DNA from 3 places in the Rhodococcus chondri genome. Region 3 is predicted to be linked to each of the others. Evidence: riboswitches for the same ligand, from Rfam matches in the RefSeq annotation. Region 3 holds a riboswitch; each other region holds the start of a gene.
The links. Region 3 has a riboswitch for thiamine pyrophosphate ahead of thiD (bifunctional hydroxymethylpyrimidine kinase/phosphomethylpyrimidine kinase). Riboswitches for the same ligand answer to the same signal wherever they lie in the genome.
Positions count from the first base shown of each region.

Region 1 (4,763 bases), on a different contig from region 3:
CTCGAACCCCTCGAGACCGAACGCGGGAAACAGCTTTCGTGCGGCGGCCCGGGCGCGGGCACGGGAGACCCCCTGCACTTCCAGGCCGAGGGAGCAATTGTCGAGCACGGACCGCCACGGGAACAGCAGGTCCTTCTGCGGCATGAGCGCCGCCCGTCCCGGGGCCGCGGGTGCACCGCCGACGACGACCGACCCGGAATCGGGGGTGTCGAGACCGGCGATCAACCCGAAGAGGGTGGACTTGCCGGAGCCACTCGGACCGATCACCGACACGAATTCACCGGGCGCGATGTCGAAGTCGATACCGTCGAGGACCGGGGTGCCGTCGAACGCCCGGCGGAGTTCGGTAACGGACACGGCGGTCACGGACGGCTCCCGGTGGTCAGGGCCCACGGCGCGACGATCCGTTCGACGGCGTAGGTGAGCAGATACAGCAGCAGCGACACCGCGGCGGTGACAACGACGGCGGCCAGCACCAGATCGGTGCGGAAGGAGTTCTTCTGTGTCGCCATGTAGATGCCGAGACCGGAGGTGGCGCCGACATATTCGGCGAAGACCGCACCGACGACCGCGTAGGTGATGCCGATGCGCAGAGAGGTGAAGAAGCGGGGGAGCGCCGCCGGCATCCGCACGTACCGGAACTCCTGCCGGCGGGACGCGCCCATGCTGCGCAGCAGTGCCCCGGCGTCCCGATCCGCGGCGGCGAAACCCTCGATCAAGCCGATGGTCATGGGAAAGAACGTGGCGAGCGCGATGACGAGAACCTTCGGCAGCAGACCGAACCCGAACCAGATGATCATCAGCGGCGCGATCGCGATGATCGGCAGGGTCTGGGACACCACGAACAGCGGCACCAGCGCGCACCGCAGCCACGGCGAGAAATCCACCGTGGTCGCCAATACCCAGGCGAGGACCAGCGACACGGCGAATCCCACGACGGTGACCTGCAGGGTCGCCGCGGCATGGCCGGCGATGTCGCTGCGGTGGGCCCAGCCCTGATCGAGGACTCGGCTGGGCGCCGGCAGCACCTGGGGCCGGATATCGCCGACCCGCACATACAGTTCCCACATCGCGACGAGTACGACCGCGACGGTCACCGCGGGCAGCAGCGCCCGCATCCGCCCGGACGGGCCGGACGAGATGCGGGCACTGTCAGGAAGCGAGGTATTCATCGGTGAAGTACGACGACCAGTCCGGTTCCTCGGTGAGCGGTGCTCCGTCGGGTCCGGCGAGGAGTCCCGCCTCGTAGAGGAATCGGGAGTACCCGGTCCACTGCTCGAGGGTCATCGTGCCCACCCGCCCGTTTCCGTCGCGCAGGTGGTCGGCGGACAGCATCCGCTGACTTTCGAAGACGAGAGCCTCGTCGTCGAACACACCGGGGTTGGCGTCGATCACGTGCTGGGCGGCCCGGTCGGGATCCTCCGCGGCGATCTCGTAGCCGCGCTGGACGGCCTGCACGAAGTCGCGCGCCTGCTCCGGATGTTCCGCGAGCCAGTCCTCGTTGCCGTTGATCACGATGGCGTAGGCGTCGGGGAATCCGAAGTCGGTGTACGAGAAGTACCGCATGGGGAGTCCGCGGTGCTCTGCTTCGATGCCCTCCCAGGCCAGGTAGGACACGGTGAAGTCGGCGGTGCCGGAGTACACCGCCTCGTAGGCAGAGGTGCCGAGGGTGACGGAGGTGAAGTTGCCGTCGCCGCCGTCGGCGCGGATCACCTGTCGCAGCGTTTCTTCGTCCCCGGGGTCGCCGAAACCGGCGTAGGTGAGTCCGTCGAGATCCTTCGGCCGTGCGAGGTCGGTGCGGTCGGCCTTGACCGCGATGCCGGTGGCCCAGTGCTGCAGGGGAGCGAGCACCGAGACGACCTGCGCACCGGCCGCGCGGGAGAATGTGGTCATCGCCTGGGTCGAGATACCGAACTCGGCGTTGCCGGCGTCGACGAGCAGATCGGGGGTCGTGCTGTTGTAGGGCAGGATCTCGACGTCGAGTCCGGCGTCGTCGAACAGCCCTTCCTGCATCGCCACGTACAGGCCGGTGTGGTTGGTGTTCGGGGTCCAGTCCAGCGCGAAACGGATCGTGTTCTCGTCCGGCGAATCACTCGCACAGCCCGATACCGCGGTTAGCGCGGCTACGGCGGTGAGGACCCCGGCGATCAGTCCAGCGCGGCTACGAGATCGCCGCGGAGGATCCCGACCGGGCCGCCTCACGAGGCGGGCCACTGCTGCCGGTGGAGCGCGGTGTCCCAGAACATCAGTTCGTACCGGGTCGCGACAGTGAACGCGTCGAGCATGGCATCGCGTTCGGGTCCGGTCGCTGCTTCGGCGGCCGCGTCGACCAGTTCGCGGGCGGTCGCGACGGAGGCGTGGAACGCCGGATCGTCGTAGGTGGTGACCCAGCGGGCGTACGGGTGCGACGGGTCGGCTGCGAGAGCGTCGGCGGCCCGGCCTGCCAGCTCGCGGCCCACTTCGGCATAGATCCAGAAACACGGCAGTACCGCGGCCGCGCCGACGGCGTACGGCTCGGTGGACACCGTCGCCGTCAGGTACGAGACGTATCCCAGGCACGCCGGGGAAGGTTCGACGACCTCGCCGGTCTCGGGCAGCACACCCCCGGTGAGCAGCCCCTGGTGCAGCGACGACTCCTCGGTGGCCGCGGTAGCGGAGCTTGTGGCCCAGAACGCCCCGGTCACCGGCTCCGGTGACTTGGCGGCGAGCAGCGCCAGCGCTTTGGCGTAGCCCGCGAGGTAGAGGGCGTCTTGTTCGATGTAGAAGCGGAAGGCGTCGAGCGGCAGGGTGCCGTCGCCGAGGCGACGGAGAAACTCGAGATTGTCGACGGCGTCGCGCAGCACCTTCGTGCGCTCCCACAGAAGGTCGGTGAAACGACCGGTGTATGTAGGTGGTGAAACGGTTACAGGCATGGTCATGCCGAAACATCCCTTCGTCAGCATTACCTGACAGGTTCGACGGGTGTGATCTCAGCCCCGCATGTGCGGAGCACCCCGTGTCGGTCGGAAGCGACCATAGCACCCGGCTGTATCGGACCGGACGCAAGGCCGGTCAGGAGAGCAGTTGCGCGTAGTTCTCGCGGTGCTGGGCCGGGATGAGTGTGTTCAGCACGAAGCGGGTCTGCAGCCGGATGTACTCGTCGAGGCTGTAGATGGCGCCGAAGTGCCAGTGCTTGAGAGCCCAGCCGTGTGCAAGGAGCATGATGTCGAAGACCATCAGGTCGACATCGACCGGATTCATGACCGCCGCGGCGATTCCTGCATCGAGAGCGGCGCGCAGCGGAGCCGACGACTCCACTTCGAGTTCCTTGATGCGGGCCCGTCCTGCGGCGTCGAGAGTGCGGCTCTCCCGGTAGGTGAGCACGGTGGCGTTGAGGTTCTCGTCCACGATCTCGATGTAGCGGCGCATTCCGGCGACGAGCCGCTCGACCGGGTCGTCGCCGACGGCGTCCATAGCCGGTTCGAGCTGGTCGCGGAAGGCATCGAGGATGGTGAGAATGGTCGCCAGGAGTACGTCCTCCTTGCCGCCGAAGTACTTGTAGATCAGTCCGACGCTCACACCGGCCTCGTCGGCGAGTGCCTGCATCGACATCTGATGAAAGCCCGTCCGCTGCATGACCTCGACCGCGGCGTCCAGGACCTGCTTGCGGCGGGAGTTGGTGCGTACGGCACGCACGGCCTCTTCCACGGGCAGTGCATCGTGGTCGGTGGTCATGTCGTACTCCTCGTTGCCGCGCGGTCCGATCCACATTACCGACGGGGATCGTCGTGTTCCGTGCGGCCGTTCAGAAGGCCTCCATCAGGTGCCGGTACAGGTTTCGCTTCTGTTGCGGCACGACGGTGTTGAGGACGTACCGGGTCTGCAGCCGGATGTACTCGTCCAGGCTGTAGATGCGGCCGAAGTGCCAGTGTTTGAGCGACCATCCGTGCGCGAGCAGAACCAGATCGAAGACCATCAGGTCGACATCGACCGGGTGCAGGAGGCCGGCGTCGATGCCCTCCGTCAGCACTGTGCGTAGCGGGGCGGAGGTGGCGATTTCGAGCCGCTTGAGCATCTCCCGGCCGTCCGGGTCGAGCGTGCGGCTCTCCCGGTAGGTCAGGGCCACCGCGTCGAGGTTCTCGTCGACGATCTCGATGAATCGGCGGATGCCGGCGGCCAGGCGCTCGACGGGGTCTTCTCCCGCGGCCACCATCGCCGGCTCGAGCTGGTCCTGGAAGGCGTCGAGGATATCGGTGATGGTGGCGAGGAGAATTTCCTCCTTGTTGCCGAAGTAGTTGTAGAGCGAGCCCACGCTGACGTTCGCCTCGTCCGCGAGTGCCTGCATGGACATCTGATGAAAACCCTTGCGTTGCATCACTTTGGCGGCAGCCGTGAGGATCTGCCGGCGTCGGGAGTTGGCCCGTACCGCCCGCACGGCCTCGTCGACGGGCAACTCGATGGGTTCGGCCGGCATGGGGGTGTCCTCCTCGTCGCTCGGGGCCGCAGCGTCAGATTCCCAGATCCTTCGCGACGATCGTCTTCATGATCTCGGTGGTACCGCCGTAGATGGTCTGGATGCGTGCATCGACGAATGCGCGCGAGACCGCGTACTCGCGCATGTAGCCGTAGCCACCGTGGAGTTGCAGGCATCGGTCGGCGACCCGGACCTGCAGCTCGGTCGCCCACCACTTCAGGCGCGCGGCCCGCGCAGCGGTGAGCTTGCCGGTGAGGTGTTCGGCGATGCAGTCGTCGAGGTAGGGGCGTGCGATATCGAGTTCGGTGGC
Region 1 covers NZ_JAUZMZ010000251.1:351-5,113, forward strand. Annotated here, with positions in the region: gene Q8814_RS24285 (ABC transporter ATP-binding protein) at 1-366, opposite strand, end outside; gene Q8814_RS24290 (ABC transporter permease) at 363-1,172, opposite strand; gene Q8814_RS24295 (ABC transporter substrate-binding protein) at 1,153-2,151, opposite strand; gene Q8814_RS24300 (TenA family protein) at 2,199-2,918, opposite strand; TPP riboswitch at 2,911-3,006, opposite strand; gene Q8814_RS24305 (TetR/AcrR family transcriptional regulator) at 3,052-3,714, opposite strand; gene Q8814_RS24310 (TetR/AcrR family transcriptional regulator) at 3,785-4,453, opposite strand; partial or broken gene Q8814_RS24315 (acyl-CoA dehydrogenase family protein) at 4,488-4,763, opposite strand, start outside.
Region 1: it holds a riboswitch for thiamine pyrophosphate, as region 3 does, so the genes downstream of both, Q8814_RS24300 (TenA family protein) here and thiD (bifunctional hydroxymethylpyrimidine kinase/phosphomethylpyrimidine kinase) in region 3, are expected to answer to the same signal.

Region 2 (7,333 bases), on a different contig from region 3:
CCGGGTGCCGCCCCTGCCGTCGCCGTAGTCGGCGTAATCCTCGATCCACTCGATGGACCTTATCCATTTGACCATCTTGTAACCGTGGTTGGACTCGACCCGCAGCCGTAGCGGCGCACCGAGATGGATGTCGAGAGGCCGGTCGTTGCGCTCGTAGGCCAGGATCGTGTCGTCCTCCTCGACCATGTCCATCGACAGCACCGCGTAGAAGGGTTCCCGTTCCCGGTGGTCGTACATTTCCTGGGCGAGCCCGTGGGATGTGACCATCACGTAGCGGGCGTTCTCCGGGCGGGGGCCGAGGAGGTCGAGTACGTTCTCGAGCCGGACTCCGCCCCACTTGGACGTCGCCGTCCAGCCCTGCATGCAGGAGTGGACTGCGATGTATTCGGTTTTGGGTAGTGCCCGCAGATCATCGAGGCTCAGCCGGAGAGTCTCGCCGCCCGGTGTCCCGCCGACTTCGAGGCGCCAGTCGCGGAAGCCGGTCGCCTTGTGCGCGAGCCATTCGGTGGATTCGTCGGCGGTCGGTGCGAGCCCGTTGGTCCAGTGGTATTCGGAGATGTCCCTGTCGGTGTAGGTGCGCTGGGTGCCCATGCGCGGCTTCATCCAACCGAGGGTGAGTATGCGGACGGGTTCGGTGAGGGCGACGAGGACGCGCCGTGCGCGGACCCGGTCGGCGAGCGTGAGGTAGCTCAGGCCGATCCACAGCGCGATGGCGGCGACAATCGTCCCGAGCGCGATCGTGAAGGCCTGCGCGTAGCGGGCGGTGTCGGTGACACCGAAGACCATGTGCGGCAGGTTGTAATCGGCGTGAACGAGGAATACCAGTCCGATATGCATGAGGATGAACACGCTCATCAGCACCATGCCGATGAAGTGCAGGGAACGCGCGCCCTGGTGTCCGCCCCACAGCTCGACGTACCAGGGGAACCGGGAGCGGACCGCCGGGGCCATGGCGATGCCGGTGAGGATGAGCAGCGGCGCGAGAATGAATACCGCACCGGTGTAGGTGAGCATCTGCAGCGCATCGTAGGGCTGGAAATGCTCGATCGACGGGACGCCGAAGCCGAGGTAGATCGTCAATGATTCCCAGGCGTCGGGAAAGACGTCCCAGGAGGTCGGGACGATGCGTCGCCACAGTCCGGTAGCGAACAGCAGGACGACGTAGACGAGGCCGTTGAGCAGCCACAGGGTCACGCCCAGCCCGTGCCAGTGCCGGCCCAGTCCGATGTTCTTGTTACCGGGAAGTGTGAGCAGTGGACTTGCGCTGCGCTCGTCCATGAGCGAGGTGTAGACGCCCTCCTCCTGCGGCACTTTCCGGCGGGTGAACTTGATCCATTCGGTGCCGGGTTTGCAGTCGTTTCGCCACCAGAAGCGTGGAAGCGAGGAGATGATCTCCCAGCCGCTCCGCAGGACGATGCCCATGAGCAGGAAGTTCAGGAGGTGGGTGGTGCGCAGCCAGAGCGGGAAATCCGGGTCCATCACGGGCCTTTCGATTCGCAGGCAGCGGGCAGTGGGAGCCCACCTTGCGTGGCGATTCGCCGGGTTCGGTCGCGCACCGAGCAGCGCTCCCGCAGTTCGGGGCAGCCGACGAGCACCGAAATCGGAGAACATGATCATCCAGTTGTGGTTGCCACCCTAGAGGCGCCACCGGGAAGATTCGACCGGTATGACGATTCGTCCTCGTCAGGGGCGAAGCCTGCGCCCCGCGATCCGCATCGGCCGCTCAGCCGCCCAGAGCGGCCTTCAATGCGGCCGCGGCCGCGCGCGGATCGGCGGCCTTCGTGATCGCGCGCACCACCGCGATGCGGGTGACCCCGGCGTCGAGTACCTCCGGAAGCCGTTCGAGATCGACACCGCCGATCGCGAACCACGGCCGCTGTGGGCGCGACTGCGCGACCTCGCGGATCACGTCGAGGCCCGCGGCGCTGCGTCCCGGCTTCGTCGGGGTGTCCCATACCGGACCGGACGCGAAGTAGTCGACGCCTTCCTCGATGTCCGCGAGCGCAGCCTGCGCACGGCTGGCGGTCGACCGGCCGACGACGATGTCGTCGCCGAGGATGCGCCGCGCCTGCGCGACCGGAAGATCACCCTGGCCGAGGTGCAGGATGTCCGCGCCCGCGGCGAACGCGATATCGGCACGATCGTTGACGGCGAGCAGCGCTCCGTGCCGGGCGCAGGCATCGGCGAGGACCTCGAGCGCCGCGAGTTCCTCCCGTGCCTCGAGGCGGCCGAACTTCTTTTCCCCTGCCGAATCCTTGTCGCGCAACTGGATGATGTCGACGCCACCGGCGAGCGCTTCCTCCGCGAAATGTGCCAGGTCGCCCGTGTCGCGGCGGGCGTCGGTGCACAGGTACAGCCGGGCGGTCGCAAGGCGTCCGCGAGGATCGGGATGGTTGCCGCGATAGGTGCTCACGGACAAGACGGTAACCTCTGAAGAGAACGTGACAACACGGGAGTCCCGAGGAACGCGGGGCTGAGAGGGGGCCTGCCGGCCCCGACCGTTATGACCTGAACCGGATCATGCCGGCGCAGGGAGTGAGGTGGGATCAATGGCAACAGTATCCGTGGTCGGCGGCGGGGTGATCGGGCTGTCCGTAGCCTGGCGCGCGGCCTGTGCGGGCTGGACGGTGACGGTGCACGACCCGGCACCCGGTTCCGGAGCGTCGTGGGTGGCCGGTGGCATGCTCGCGCCGCTGTCGGAGGGCTGGCCCGGAGAGGATCGTGTCCTCGATCTCGGTGCCGCGTCGCTGCAACGCTGGCCCGACTTCGGCGCGCGTCTGCAGCGCACGGTGGACACCGAACTGTTCACCTCCGGGCCGTCGCTGACCGTCGCTCTCGACACCGCCGACGCCGCGGACCTGCGCACCATCGCCGACTGGGTGTCCGGGCACGGCCACGAGATGCGGATCCTGTCGCGTGCGGAGGTGCGCGCACTCGAGCCGGAACTGGGCCCGCGCATCCGGCTCGGTCTGCTCGCACCCACCGAACTGTCCGTCGACAACCGGGCCCTCGTCGACGCACTGCGCCGCGCTGCCGCCGAGACCGGAGTGCGGTTCGTCGACGCCCCGGTACGCGATGTCGCGGATCTGACCGCCGACCGGGTCGTGCTCGCTGCGGGGTCGGCGTCGGCGAAACTGTGGCCGGAACTGCCCGTCCGTCCCGTCAAGGGCGAAATCCTGCGACTGCGGACACGTCCCGGCGCGACACCGTCACCGCAGCGCACCGTGCGGGGCAGTGTGCACGGCCGGCCGGTGTATCTGGTGCCGCGCGACGGTGGTCTCGTCGTCGGTGCCACGCAGTACGAAGCCGTCGATACGCAGGTCACGGTTGCCGGAGTGCGGGATCTGATCGCCGATGCCGAAGCGCTGTTCCCGGCGATCGGCGAATACGAACTCCACGAGGCGAGCGCGGGGCTGCGCCCGATGACCCCCGACAACCTGCCGCTGATCGGCCGGGTGTCGGAGCGGGTGATCGCGGCGACCGGACACGGCCGCAACGGGGTGCTCCTCACTCCGATCACCGTCGACGCGGTTCTCGCCGAACTGGGCGACGAATCGCTTCCCGAGGCGAAATACGCCGATCCCCGACGATTCACGGAAGAAGGTGTGCGATGACGAATCCGGTATCGGTGGGCGTCACCGTCAACGGTGAAGAAAAGTACTTCGCCGAGGCGCCGACCATGACCGAAGTGCTGGCAGAACTGGGATTGCCGGAGAAGGGCATCGCCGTCGCACTCGACGGCGCGGTCTTCCCCCGTGGCCGCTGGTCCGAGAAGGTCGGCCGGGGCGCCCGCATCGAGATCATCACGGCGGTCCAGGGTGGCTGAGCATCGTGAGCCGGGACACGACCTGCCGCCGCTGACCATCGCCGGCCGCAGTTTCTCCTCGCGTCTGATCACCGGTACGGGCGGCGCCGCGAACCTCGCAGTGCTCGAGGAGGCGCTGGTGGCCTCCGGTACCGAACTGACCACCGTCGCGATGCGGCGCGTGGACGCGACGTCGGGCACCGGTGTGCTCGATCTGGTGCGGCGCCTCGGCATCGGCCTGCTGCCCAACACGGCGGGCTGCCGCGGCGCGAAGGAAGCAGTGCTCACCGCGCAGCTCGGACGTGAAGCGCTCGAAACCGATTGGGTCAAGCTCGAAGTCATCGCAGACGAACGCACCCTGTTGCCCGACGCCATCGAATTGGTCGCGGCAGCAGAGCAACTCGTCGACGACGGATTCGTGGTGCTGCCGTACACCACCGACGATCCGGTGCTCGCGCGGCGTCTGGAGGACGTCGGCTGCGCCGCGGTGATGCCGCTGGGCTCCCCGATCGGCACCGGCCTCGGTATCGCCAACCCCCATCACATCGAGATGATTGTCGAATCGGCCGGTGTGCCGGTGATTCTCGACGCCGGCATCGGCACCGCCTCCGACGCCGCCCTCGCCATGGAACTGGGCTGCGATGCCGTGTTGCTCGCCACCGCCGTGACCCGTGCGAAAGATCCGGCGCTGATGGCGTCGGCGATGCGGCACGCCGTCGAGGCGGGATTCCGGGCGCGGCACGCCGGACGGATCCCGAAGCGCTTCTGGGCACAGGCGTCGTCGCCGCTCGAGCCGTAACGCCCCGGACCGGCGTGCTGCACGCGAAGGGGTTTTCCGGCAGGCTGTCACCATGATCGAAGTGACCGGATTGACCAAGACCTTCGGTTCGACAACCGCGGTGGACGACGTGACGTTCACGGTCCGCCCGGGCATCGTGACCGGGTTCCTCGGCCCCAACGGGGCAGGGAAGTCCACGACGATGCGGATGATCCTCGGGCTGGATCGTCCCACCTCGGGTACTGCGCTCATCGACGGCAGGCGATACCAGGATCTGACGCGGCCGCTGCAGACCGTCGGTGCGCTGCTCGACGCGAAGTGGGTGCATCCCAATCGGTCGGCGCGCGCGCACCTGCGGTGGCTCGCCGCGTCCAACGGGCTGCCCGGCTCCCGCGTCGACGAGGTGCTGCGGCAGGTGGGGCTGACCGAGGTCGCCGGGAAGCGAGCCGGGGGGTTCTCGCTGGGCATGTCGCAGCGACTCGGTCTCGCGGCAGCGCTCCTCGGCGATCCCCAGGTGCTGCTCTTCGACGAACCGGTGAACGGGCTCGACCCCGAGGGCATCGTGTGGATCCGCCGCTTCATGCAGGCCCTCGCGGCGGAGGGACGCACGGTGCTCGTGTCGAGCCACCTGCTCTCGGAGATGGCGCAGACCGCCGACCATCTCGTCGTCATCGGCCGGGGGCGGCTCATCGCCGACACGACGGTGAAGGAGTTCGTCGACCGCGCCGCCGAATCGGTGGTGGTGGTGCGCAGTCCTCAACTCGACACGTTGCGTGCCGCCCTCGCCGAACGCGGGCACACGGTGCGCGACGACGACGGGGCTCTGCTCGTGTCCGGCGCCGGGGCCGCCGAAATCGGTGAGCTCGCCGCGGCCCGGTCGGTCGTGCTGCACGAACTCTCGGCCCGCAACGCGTCCCTCGAGGACGCGTTCATGAAACTCACCGGTGGCGACGTGGAATTCCACGGCACCGGATTCGACGACGTGATGAAGGGCGGACTGTGATGGCGGCGATGGCGCTGGACACGCTGCGTGCGGAACGGATCAAGCTGACGTCGGTGCAGTCGCCGTGGTGGTGTCTCGCGGTGATTCTCGCCCTGGGACTCGGGGTCGCGGCCGCGATCGGGGCGGTCTCACGGAGCTCGCTGACGATGGACGACGAGATGGCCCGCTTCTATCCGACGGTGGATGTCGCGGTCAGTGGTATCACCGGATTCGGTGTGATGGTGCTGATGATCCTCGCGGCGCTGTCGGTGACCAGCGAATATCGATTCGGGATCGTCCGCACCACCTTTCAGGCGATGCCGAACCGCTCGCTGGTGCTGATCGTCAAGTCCCTGTTCATCGGGATCGTGGGAGCGATCTTCACCGGACTCGTCGGCCTGGCCGCCGTGTTCGTCGCGCGGGCACTCGCCGGCCCCGAGGCCGGACGCGAACTCGTGCTGAGCGGGGAGACCACGTGGCGGTCGGTGTACGGCATCCCGATCTACGCGCTGCTCGCGGTGATCCTCGCGGTGGGAGTGGGCACGCTGCTCCGGCAGTCGGCCGGCACCATTGCGCTGCTGCTGTTGTGGCCGCTGCTGATCGAGTCGCTGTTCGCGTTGTTCGGGTCGGTGGGCCGGGAGATCCAGCCGTTCCTGCCGTTCTACAACGTCAACAACTTCCTCGGCCTCGAGCAAGGCGTCGAATTCCACTGGGGTCCGTGGGGTTCGCTGCTGTACTTCACGGCGTTCGTCGTGGTCGTGTTCGCGGTGTCGCTGGTGGTGGTGAACAAGCGCGACGCCTGAGCCCCGTCGAGTATTCTCGGGCGATGGCGCGCAGAGTGCTCGGTCGTGCGGGAGTGTCGGTCGCTGCGGTCGTGCTGCTGGTCGGCGGGTGTGCGGGCGACGGTGAGTCGGGCCTCGATACCGATCCGCCACCGCCACCCGTCGAGGCCACCGCACTCGCCGACGCCGTCCGGATCGACGCCGTGATGGGGCATCTGACCGAACTCGGTCGCATCGCCGGAGAACACGACGGAAACCGCGCGCTCGGCACCGCCGGATACGACGCGAGCGTCGACTACGTCGCAGAACGGTTGCGCGACGCCGGATTCGAGGTACAGACCCCCGAGTTCGACGCGACGATGTTCCGGGTCGAAACGGAGACGCTCACTGCGGACGGCGCGCCGGTCGAGGTGCGGGCACTGGGATTCTCGCCGTCGACGGTGCCCGAGGGCCTGACCGCGCCCGTGGTGCGGGTACCGACCGACGAGACCCCCGGTTGTGAATCCACCGATTACGACGGACTCGATGCCGCCGGTGCCGTCGTGATCGTCGACCGCGGCGTGTGCACGTTCTCCGTCAAGGAGCGGGTCGCCGCGGACCTCGGTGCCGCCGCGCTGCTGGTGGTCAACAATCAGGACGGGCCACTCACGGGCGCCGCGCTCGCCGAAGACCAGCAACCGCGTATCCCGGTCGGGGGGCTCGCCGGCACCGAGGCGCAGACTGTCTCCGAGGCAGGCGTGATCACCTTGACGCTCGTGACCGCCACCGACCGGCAGCGTTCCCGAAACGTGGTCGCGCAGACGGCGACCGGCTCGCCGGACGATGTGGTCGTGGTCGGCGCCCACCTCGACAGCGTGCCGGAAGGACCCGGCATCAACGACAACGGCAGCGGTGTCGCGGCCGTGCTCGAAACCGCGCTGCAACTCGGCAACGAACCGAACATCGGCAACGCGGTACGGTTCGCGTTCTGGGGCGCCGAGGAAGTC
Region 2 covers NZ_JAUZMZ010000007.1:35,259-42,591, forward strand. Annotated here, with positions in the region: gene Q8814_RS02530 (molybdopterin-dependent oxidoreductase) at 1-1,479, opposite strand, end outside; gene thiE (thiamine phosphate synthase) at 1,724-2,413, opposite strand; TPP riboswitch at 2,440-2,552, shown strand; gene thiO (glycine oxidase ThiO) at 2,550-3,614, shown strand; gene thiS (sulfur carrier protein ThiS) at 3,611-3,826, shown strand; gene thiG (thiazole synthase) at 3,819-4,604, shown strand; gene Q8814_RS02555 (ABC transporter ATP-binding protein) at 4,657-5,586, shown strand; gene Q8814_RS02560 (ABC transporter permease) at 5,601-6,368, shown strand; gene Q8814_RS02565 (M20/M25/M40 family metallo-hydrolase) at 6,392-7,333, shown strand, end outside.
Region 2: it holds a riboswitch for thiamine pyrophosphate, as region 3 does, so the genes downstream of both, thiO (glycine oxidase ThiO) here and thiD (bifunctional hydroxymethylpyrimidine kinase/phosphomethylpyrimidine kinase) in region 3, are expected to answer to the same signal.

Region 3 (7,333 bases):
CTCATCGGCACCTGGTCGACCGCGAGCTGCACCGTTGGTGGATCGAAGAACTCGAGTGGCGCCGCCGGCCCGGGAAGAAGCGCGGTGTCCGGCCGGTCCCCCGAGGCTCACTCGCCCTTCCCATTGCCGCTCCGGCGCGAGCACGCTACGGACGCTTCCCCACCGGTGACGATGGCCGCGCCGACTATCACGCCGCCCGAACCATCGTCTCTACCGCGCTGGGCTATTTCCCCTTGCCGCATTTGACGGTCATTTGAGGCGACGTGGAGGGAACGGGCGCGCTATGTCAGGGCACGTTCGTGCCGTACAGGCTTCGGCACTCCTCGCCGAATCAATGCATCGGCTTCCCGCTCGAGGTACGACCGTGGAGCCAGCAATGCCAGCATTGATGGGATATCGAAGCCTGCGAGCCGCGGCAGTTATTGCAAGCATTACCAGTGTTACTGTCCAGACGAGGCCAGGGAATCCCGCCGCGTGAGCGAGTTGCTCCAAGCTTTGCATTTATTACAGGCATTGCTTGTATTGCTGTCATTGAAGATCCTCACGGCAGCGCACCACCGCGCGACCCTGTGCATCCTCACCTGCCATTAAGTAAAGCAAGCAATACTGGTATTACCGGTAAAAGACACGTATGGCAAGCAATGCTTGCATTACGGTCATTCCTGGTAATGTTCCTAACGCCCAGCAACACCAGTAACACCAGCCCCGGATTTAATCCGCCCAGCATTGCTGACATAGACATTTTTGATGGTAATACCAGCATTACTGGCATTACCATCAAAGCTTGTATTGCTTCGATCGAGATGGAGGAAGATCAATGGCTGCACGCGAGAAGGTGCCTCCGAAGCGCAACGCCGAAGCGCTACAGCGAGTTGTCGCGCTCATCAACAGTAAAGGGGGAGTGTTCAAGACAACGCTCGCTTCCAACATTGGGGGTCTACTGGCAGCCTCCGACTACAAAGTCCTGGTCGTCGATCTCGACCCACAAGGCAACGTCGCCGAAGACCTGGGGTACACCAACACCGATCTTGACGACGAGGGGAGTAATCTCGCGCAAGCCCTGGCCTTCGGATCGCCACTCGAACCGGTTCGCGATGTCCGCCCGAACCTCGACATTGCGCCCGGAGGGCACCACCTCGAGGCGGCCACCGCAGCCCTGACCTCGAAGGCATCGAAAGACCCGGCCGGCGCAAGGCTCGCGCTAGCAATGGCGTTGGCGCCGATTGCACCCCAGTACGACATGATCTTGCTGGACTGCCCGCCCGGCGACGAATCCCTGCAAACCGCAGCAGCAGCTGCAGCCCGCTGGTTATTGATCCCTGTCAAGAGTGATGCATCCAGCCGCAAGGGTATGGCCGGTGTCATGAACCGACTCAATGCTGTCCTGGGAGACAATCCGGATCTCGACCTGCTCGGCGTCGTACTGACCGGGATCGGAAAGTCGGCCACGAAGGTTCAGCAACAAGCACGACAAGCGATTGCAGAAGCGTTCGGCGGCAGCACCGACGCCATATTCGATAAGACTGTACGGCACTCCGAAGCCACCGCTCTCGCAACACGGGAGCGAGGACTTCTGGTGCACGAGCTTGACGACGTCGTGCGTAACGGGCCCAAGTGGTACGAGGTGCTCCGAGGTGAGGCTCAGGCCCAGGCCTTAGCACCTCAGGCTTCCACCTCCGTGGCGGACGATCTGGTGGGTGTCACCGAAGAGTTGGTTCGCCGAATCACTGCCGCAGAAGCAGAGGAAGCAGCATCATGAGCGAGCCTCGCCGAGCTGTCACTGGTCTGCCTCGTGTCTCTACCACCAACCCAGGAAGTGCGCGCCCGGTCACGGGTGACCTGTCCGGGTTGCAGGCAAAGAACCGAAGCGTTGCGCCTGCGCAACAGCAGGTCGATCGACCGGCAGAGCCGGCCGAGAAGAAACAGAGCAATAAGGCTGTGACGGTCTATATCTCGCCGGACGTCTACACCCAGGCCCGCCTTGCCTTTAATGCCACTCGCACAGCCGAAGCCGATCGCAACTGGTCCCACTTCGTGGAAAAAGCCATTGCCGAGGAGAGCCGCCGACGTGCCGCCCTCCACAACGAGGGTGAATCGTTCGAAGGGATTGATGGGCCCCTGTCTCCCGGCCGACCACTCTCCGACCACTGAATAAAAGCATTACTTGCATTGCTTGCATTGCTGAAAATGATGGGCGCCCTGCATGGAATTGCCGCTCCGCAGGACGCCCTGACCAAGAAACCCACAGCAAGGAGATCACTCGGTCATGTCCGACGATACAACCCACGACGCAACCGCCCTGCGCGCCAAGACCGCAGCGCTGACCGGCGTTGCATTCATGACACTCGTCCTCGCCGCACTCGCCTTCACCCTGTCCTTCGATGCACTCCGTCAACTCGCTCTCGAGATCGGGGTGCGCCCACACAACGCATGGATGGCGCCGGTGGCCATTGATGTTGCACAGGCCGCCGCCACCCTGGGCCTGGTTGCCCTCGGAGCCGACCAGACTTATAAGACCGGTCGCCGCTTCTGCCTGGGCGTGGCCACCGCGACGGTGCTGCTCAGTGTGGCCGGCAACGGCTATCACGCCTACCAACTCGCTCAGCGCAACGCAGCGAGGGTTGCGGCGGGCGAAGACCTCGGCTACATCCCGCAGCCTGCCGCGATCGCCGCCGGCATCGCCATGATCTTCCCGTTGCTGTGGCTGGCCTTGCTGCACCTGTTCACCATCATGTTGCAGGCCATCAAGGACGAACGCGCCCACGCCCGCACCGGCGCCACCGTGCCTCCCACCCTCAGCACATCCCGCGTTGCCGAACGCAACTGCCACGACCCCAGCAGGGGAGGAGCAAGCCGACAGGTGGGTGCAACCACGGCCGTGGAGGTGCACCCCCACCCGGCCGCTCCCGAGGTGGCACGTCCTGCAACCGACGCACGTGCAATCGGAGCGCCGGAGCGCGAGGGGGTTGTCCCGCGCAGTGCAACCGGTGCACCGGCCACGCGCAACGGATGGCCCCAGACCAGCGACGGGTTGCACGCCTTCCTCCGCCACAGTGCACTGACCGACGCGGTCAAACGGGTCGCCGTGGTCCGTCTCGACCACCCCGAGCTCAACCAGGTGCAGGTCGCGGGACAGTTGCAACTCGACAAGTCCACCGTCAGCAGGCACTGGCGCAACTTCGTCGTGGCAGCCGAAACCGAAGGTTTCACTGTCCCACCGCTGCCACGCTCGTTCGACGACCAGCCAGAGCTGAGTGTGCAGTCGGTACCCGAACTGCAACCCGCCTAGCCTCCTTAGGCAAGGACCGCGCTGCCGCCCCGCCGCAGATGCGCCGCCTTGCCACCAAATAGCTGCTGGCCACGTCAGCAGGGGGTGCTGGTGCAACTGCCGGACAAGAGTCTGCTGCTCACCGGCGGGTCGGCGGTCACGCTCGACGACATGATCACCGAGAAACGCACTTTAATCTCCTGGGATGCACCGCACTGCTTGGGAGATGAACGCGGACGGGCCGACTGGTACGCCGTCGCACAGGAAATCGGCTGCACACCGGAAGCGGCCCGTTGATGGCGCAACGCTACGAACGCGACACCGACGCCGAGGCCGCGAAGAAACCAGTTTTCCCTGTTCGATCTGTAACGCCGGCGCGTGGCCTAACACGACGAAGGGACTTCGACTGTGAGCTTTTTCGTGATCCTGCTGATCTTCAACGCGCTCGCCACCACGAGCGCGATCGTCTGCGCACGACGCTCGTATCGGCGCTACGGCAGCGCCGGCCGGGCGGTGTTCGCCGGCCTCGGGGGACTGATGATTCTGCCGTTGTTGTTCGTTCTGGTGGCCGCAGCGGCCACTCCGCGCGCAGCTCGACTGCCGTAGGATTCAACGTTAACAAAAATCATCAAAACAGCAGATCAGGGCATTTCCAGCGAGGCCGTTCTCTCAAGGTGGAGAAGAGGGTCGTTCACCTTGTGGCCCCGGCTTGAAACGGTGTGATCTGGCTTCTCAGCGCGCCTGCGGCGCACACCGATTCGAGCTCCGCTGCGCTTCGCACTCCCACAAGAGCCTGATTTTGCCTTAACGTTTTTGCCGGGCAGCTGAGGTCCGGTGTCGTAGGTTCGGGACTGCCTGGGGACGGCGCGGTATGGCTGGATTTTTGCCGCCACTGGAATGGCCGGAAGGGAATGGCCGCCGCGGCGTCCTCGACGACTCGACCGCTCATTGAGAGATGCGACGCGATCGCTGTTTAAGGACACGACGGAGAGGTCGTCCGCCAGGTACACGGATCCGCAACGGCCACAAAAGGAGTGCAGGTGAGACAACTCTGGGCGGGAATCGATGCCGGCAAAAACCATCACCACTGCGTCGTGATCGACACCGACGGCACCCGCCTGCATTCTCGGCGGGTCGCCAACGACGAAGCCGAACTGATCGACCTGATCGATGCTGTGACCCGTCTCGCGGATGAGGGGACCGTGACCTGGGCGATCGATCTCAACAGCGGCGGAGCCGCCCTGGTCATCGCCCTGCTGGCCGAACGCGGCCAGAGCCTGCTCTATCTTCCCGGGCGCATGGTCCACCACGCCTCGGCCGGCTACCGCGGTGACGGCAAGACCGACGCCAAGGATGCCGCGGTCATCGCCGACCAGGCCCGCATGCGCCGCGATCTGCACCCGATGCGCATCGACGACGAACTCAGCGTCGAACTGCGCATCCTGACCTCGCATCGCACCGACCTGATGCGCGACCGCACCCGGGCGATCAATCGCCTGCGTTCGCTGCTGGGCACCTATTTTCCCGCCCTGGAGCGGGCGCTGGACATCAGCAACACCAAGGCCGCGCTGATCCTGCTGACCGGCTACCGCACGCCCGACGGGTTGCGCCGGCTCGGGCAGGCCCGGCTCGAGTCCTGGCTACGCGAACGCAAGGCCTACAACGCCGCCAAGGTGGCGGCCACCGCGCTGCACGCAGCGAACGCCCAGCGTGTTCGCGTGCCGGGACAGGATGTCGCCGCGGCAACCGTCGGCAGACTCGCGAAGCAGATCCTGGCGCTCGATGCCGAACTCGCTGAACTCGATACCAGCATCGAAGACCGGTTCCGCCGGCATCGTCATGCTGCGGTGATCGAGAGCATGCCCGGGATCGGGCCCCTGCTCGGCGCCGAGTTCCTCGCCGCGGTCGGCGGGGACCTCGCCGTGTTCGCCACCGCCGACCGCCTCGCTGCGGTCGCCGGACTGGCGCCGGTACCGCGGGATTCGGGCCGTATCAGCGGCAATCATCGACGGCCGCGGCGCTACGATCGCCGGCTGCTGCGGGTGTTCTACCTGTCCGCGCAGCTGAGCATCCGATCCAACGCCGACTCCAAGGCCTACTACGACCGCAAACGCAGCGAGGGAAAACGCCACACCCAGGCCGTTCTCGCCCTGGCCAGACGCAGATCGAACGTGTTGTGGGCGATGCTGCGCGACAACACCGTCTATCGGCCAGGACCACCCGTTGCTGCGGCGGCGTAGATCCGAAGTTCGGTGTACCCCGGTAGGGCCTGTATCCAGGGTTTTCGACGGGCAACGGCGGACGGAATGAGCGACCGCTCTACGATGGCTTCCCGTGACACGGGGTGCCCCAGGCAAGGGGCTGAGATCACACCCGTCGAACCTGCACTAGCTCGTACTAGCGAAGGGATGTCCGGATGACTCAGCATGTCCACCTGCCACCAAGGGTGCTGTCGATAGCGGGAACCGATCCGACCGGTGGTGCCGGGATCCACGCCGACCTCAAAAGCATCGCCGCCCACCGCGGCTACGGAATGGCCGTGGTCGCTGCGCTGGTCGCGCAGAACACCTGCGGTGTCCGAAGCGTCCACCTGCCGCCTGCGTCGTTCCTGACCGCCCAGCTGGAGGCTGTCAGCGACGACGTCGTCATCGACGCGGTCAAGATCGGCATGCTGGCCGACACGGACCTGGTGCGGGCCGTGGCCGTGTGGATCGGTGAGGTAGCACCGCCGGTGATCGTTCTCGACCCGGTCATCGTCGCCACCAGCGGTGATCGGTTGCTCAGCGCCGATGCGGAGGATGCTCTCAAAGACCTCATTGCTGCGGTGGATCTGATCACGCCGAACGTTCCGGAACTTGCGGTCCTGGCCGGCGCGCAACCTGCCGACTCCTGGGCGGAGCTGCTCGATCAAGGCTGGGAGGTGGCCGAGCACCACCAGGTGGCGGTGTTGGTCAAAGGCGGACATCTCAAGGGCGATACGGTCTTCGATTGTGTCGTCGACCCCGCGGCAGCATCAGAACCGGTGGTGTTCGAGAGCCCGCGAATCGTCACTCAGAACACGCACGGCACCGGATGTTCTCTTTCGGCGGCGATGGCCACGCTGCGGCCGCAGCGATCGGGATGGGTGGAGGCGCTCGAGGAGGCAAAGGCGTGGCTGACCGCCAGTATCCGGGGTGGTGAAAGTCTGCGGGTCGGTCGAGGTCATGGGCCGGTCAACCATTTTGCGCAACTGTGGGACCCGGCCGTGAGCTCCTCGTGGTTCGGGCGCGAGCGCGTCTGACGGCTGCTCGCCGCCCCGGATTCGGATTGACTGGCAGTTCCGGGTGGGCGTATTCGCCCGAGGGGCCAAGCAGTTGGGTTCGACGACTTCACCGCCACTCACATCAGTGGGCCGGGGCATACGAGTTCACAACAGCTCGGCGTAGCTAACGGTGAAGCCGACGACGGTTTCCTTTGCATGCCAGCGGCATTACCTGCGGTTCAACCGAGTTGAGGGTCTCCTGCTCACTCCCTCCAGGAATGTTGATTCTGTCTGGCCTCGATTCGGTCCCTTGTAGGTGTTTGGTCATCTCGACGGGCTTCGCGTTTACCGACGCGTGCTACGCACTCCAGGACCTCCGGTTTGCGCCGCCTCCGGCGCCGATGAAGGGGTAGCCGTAGCATTTGCCGAAAATCGGGCGGATATGGCGTAGTGCCCGGTCGGTGATCCGCTCGGCCTGTTGGGTCGAAACGATCGTCTGTCTCGCCACCGGCTCCTGGCGGGCGCGGCGTATCCGCCCAGCTCGCCGACGATCCGATTCGGGCCAGAACTCGTGTGGGACGTAAGGGCCCGCAACCCAAGGTTGTCAGGAAGTGCAAAGTAGCGGGATCCTGACGACAGGCTGGTGAATTCTCAGGCTCGTGGTGCAGCACTGCTGACGATGCGGTGGATGGTGGAGCGGCCGACGCTGTATTCCTCGGCCAGGTCCGCCAGGCTCGCGTCGTCGGCGGGGTCGTGGTAGCGGCGGTGGATTGTTTTCCGTGCCGTGAGAGGAAGTTTCGGCTGCTTGCCCTTGAGCCTGCCTT
Region 3 covers NZ_JAUZMZ010000080.1:7,328-14,660, reverse strand. Annotated here, with positions in the region: gene Q8814_RS14850 (hypothetical protein) at 1-257, shown strand, start outside; gene Q8814_RS14845 (ParA family protein) at 818-1,759, shown strand; gene Q8814_RS14840 (ParB family protein) at 1,756-2,151, shown strand; gene Q8814_RS14835 (DUF2637 domain-containing protein) at 2,267-3,289, shown strand; gene Q8814_RS14830 (hypothetical protein) at 3,380-3,565, shown strand; gene Q8814_RS14825 (hypothetical protein) at 3,677-3,874, shown strand; gene Q8814_RS14820 (IS110 family RNA-guided transposase) at 4,303-5,508, shown strand; TPP riboswitch at 5,599-5,694, shown strand; gene thiD (bifunctional hydroxymethylpyrimidine kinase/phosphomethylpyrimidine kinase) at 5,685-6,548, shown strand; gene Q8814_RS14810 (recombinase family protein) at 7,161-7,333, opposite strand, start outside.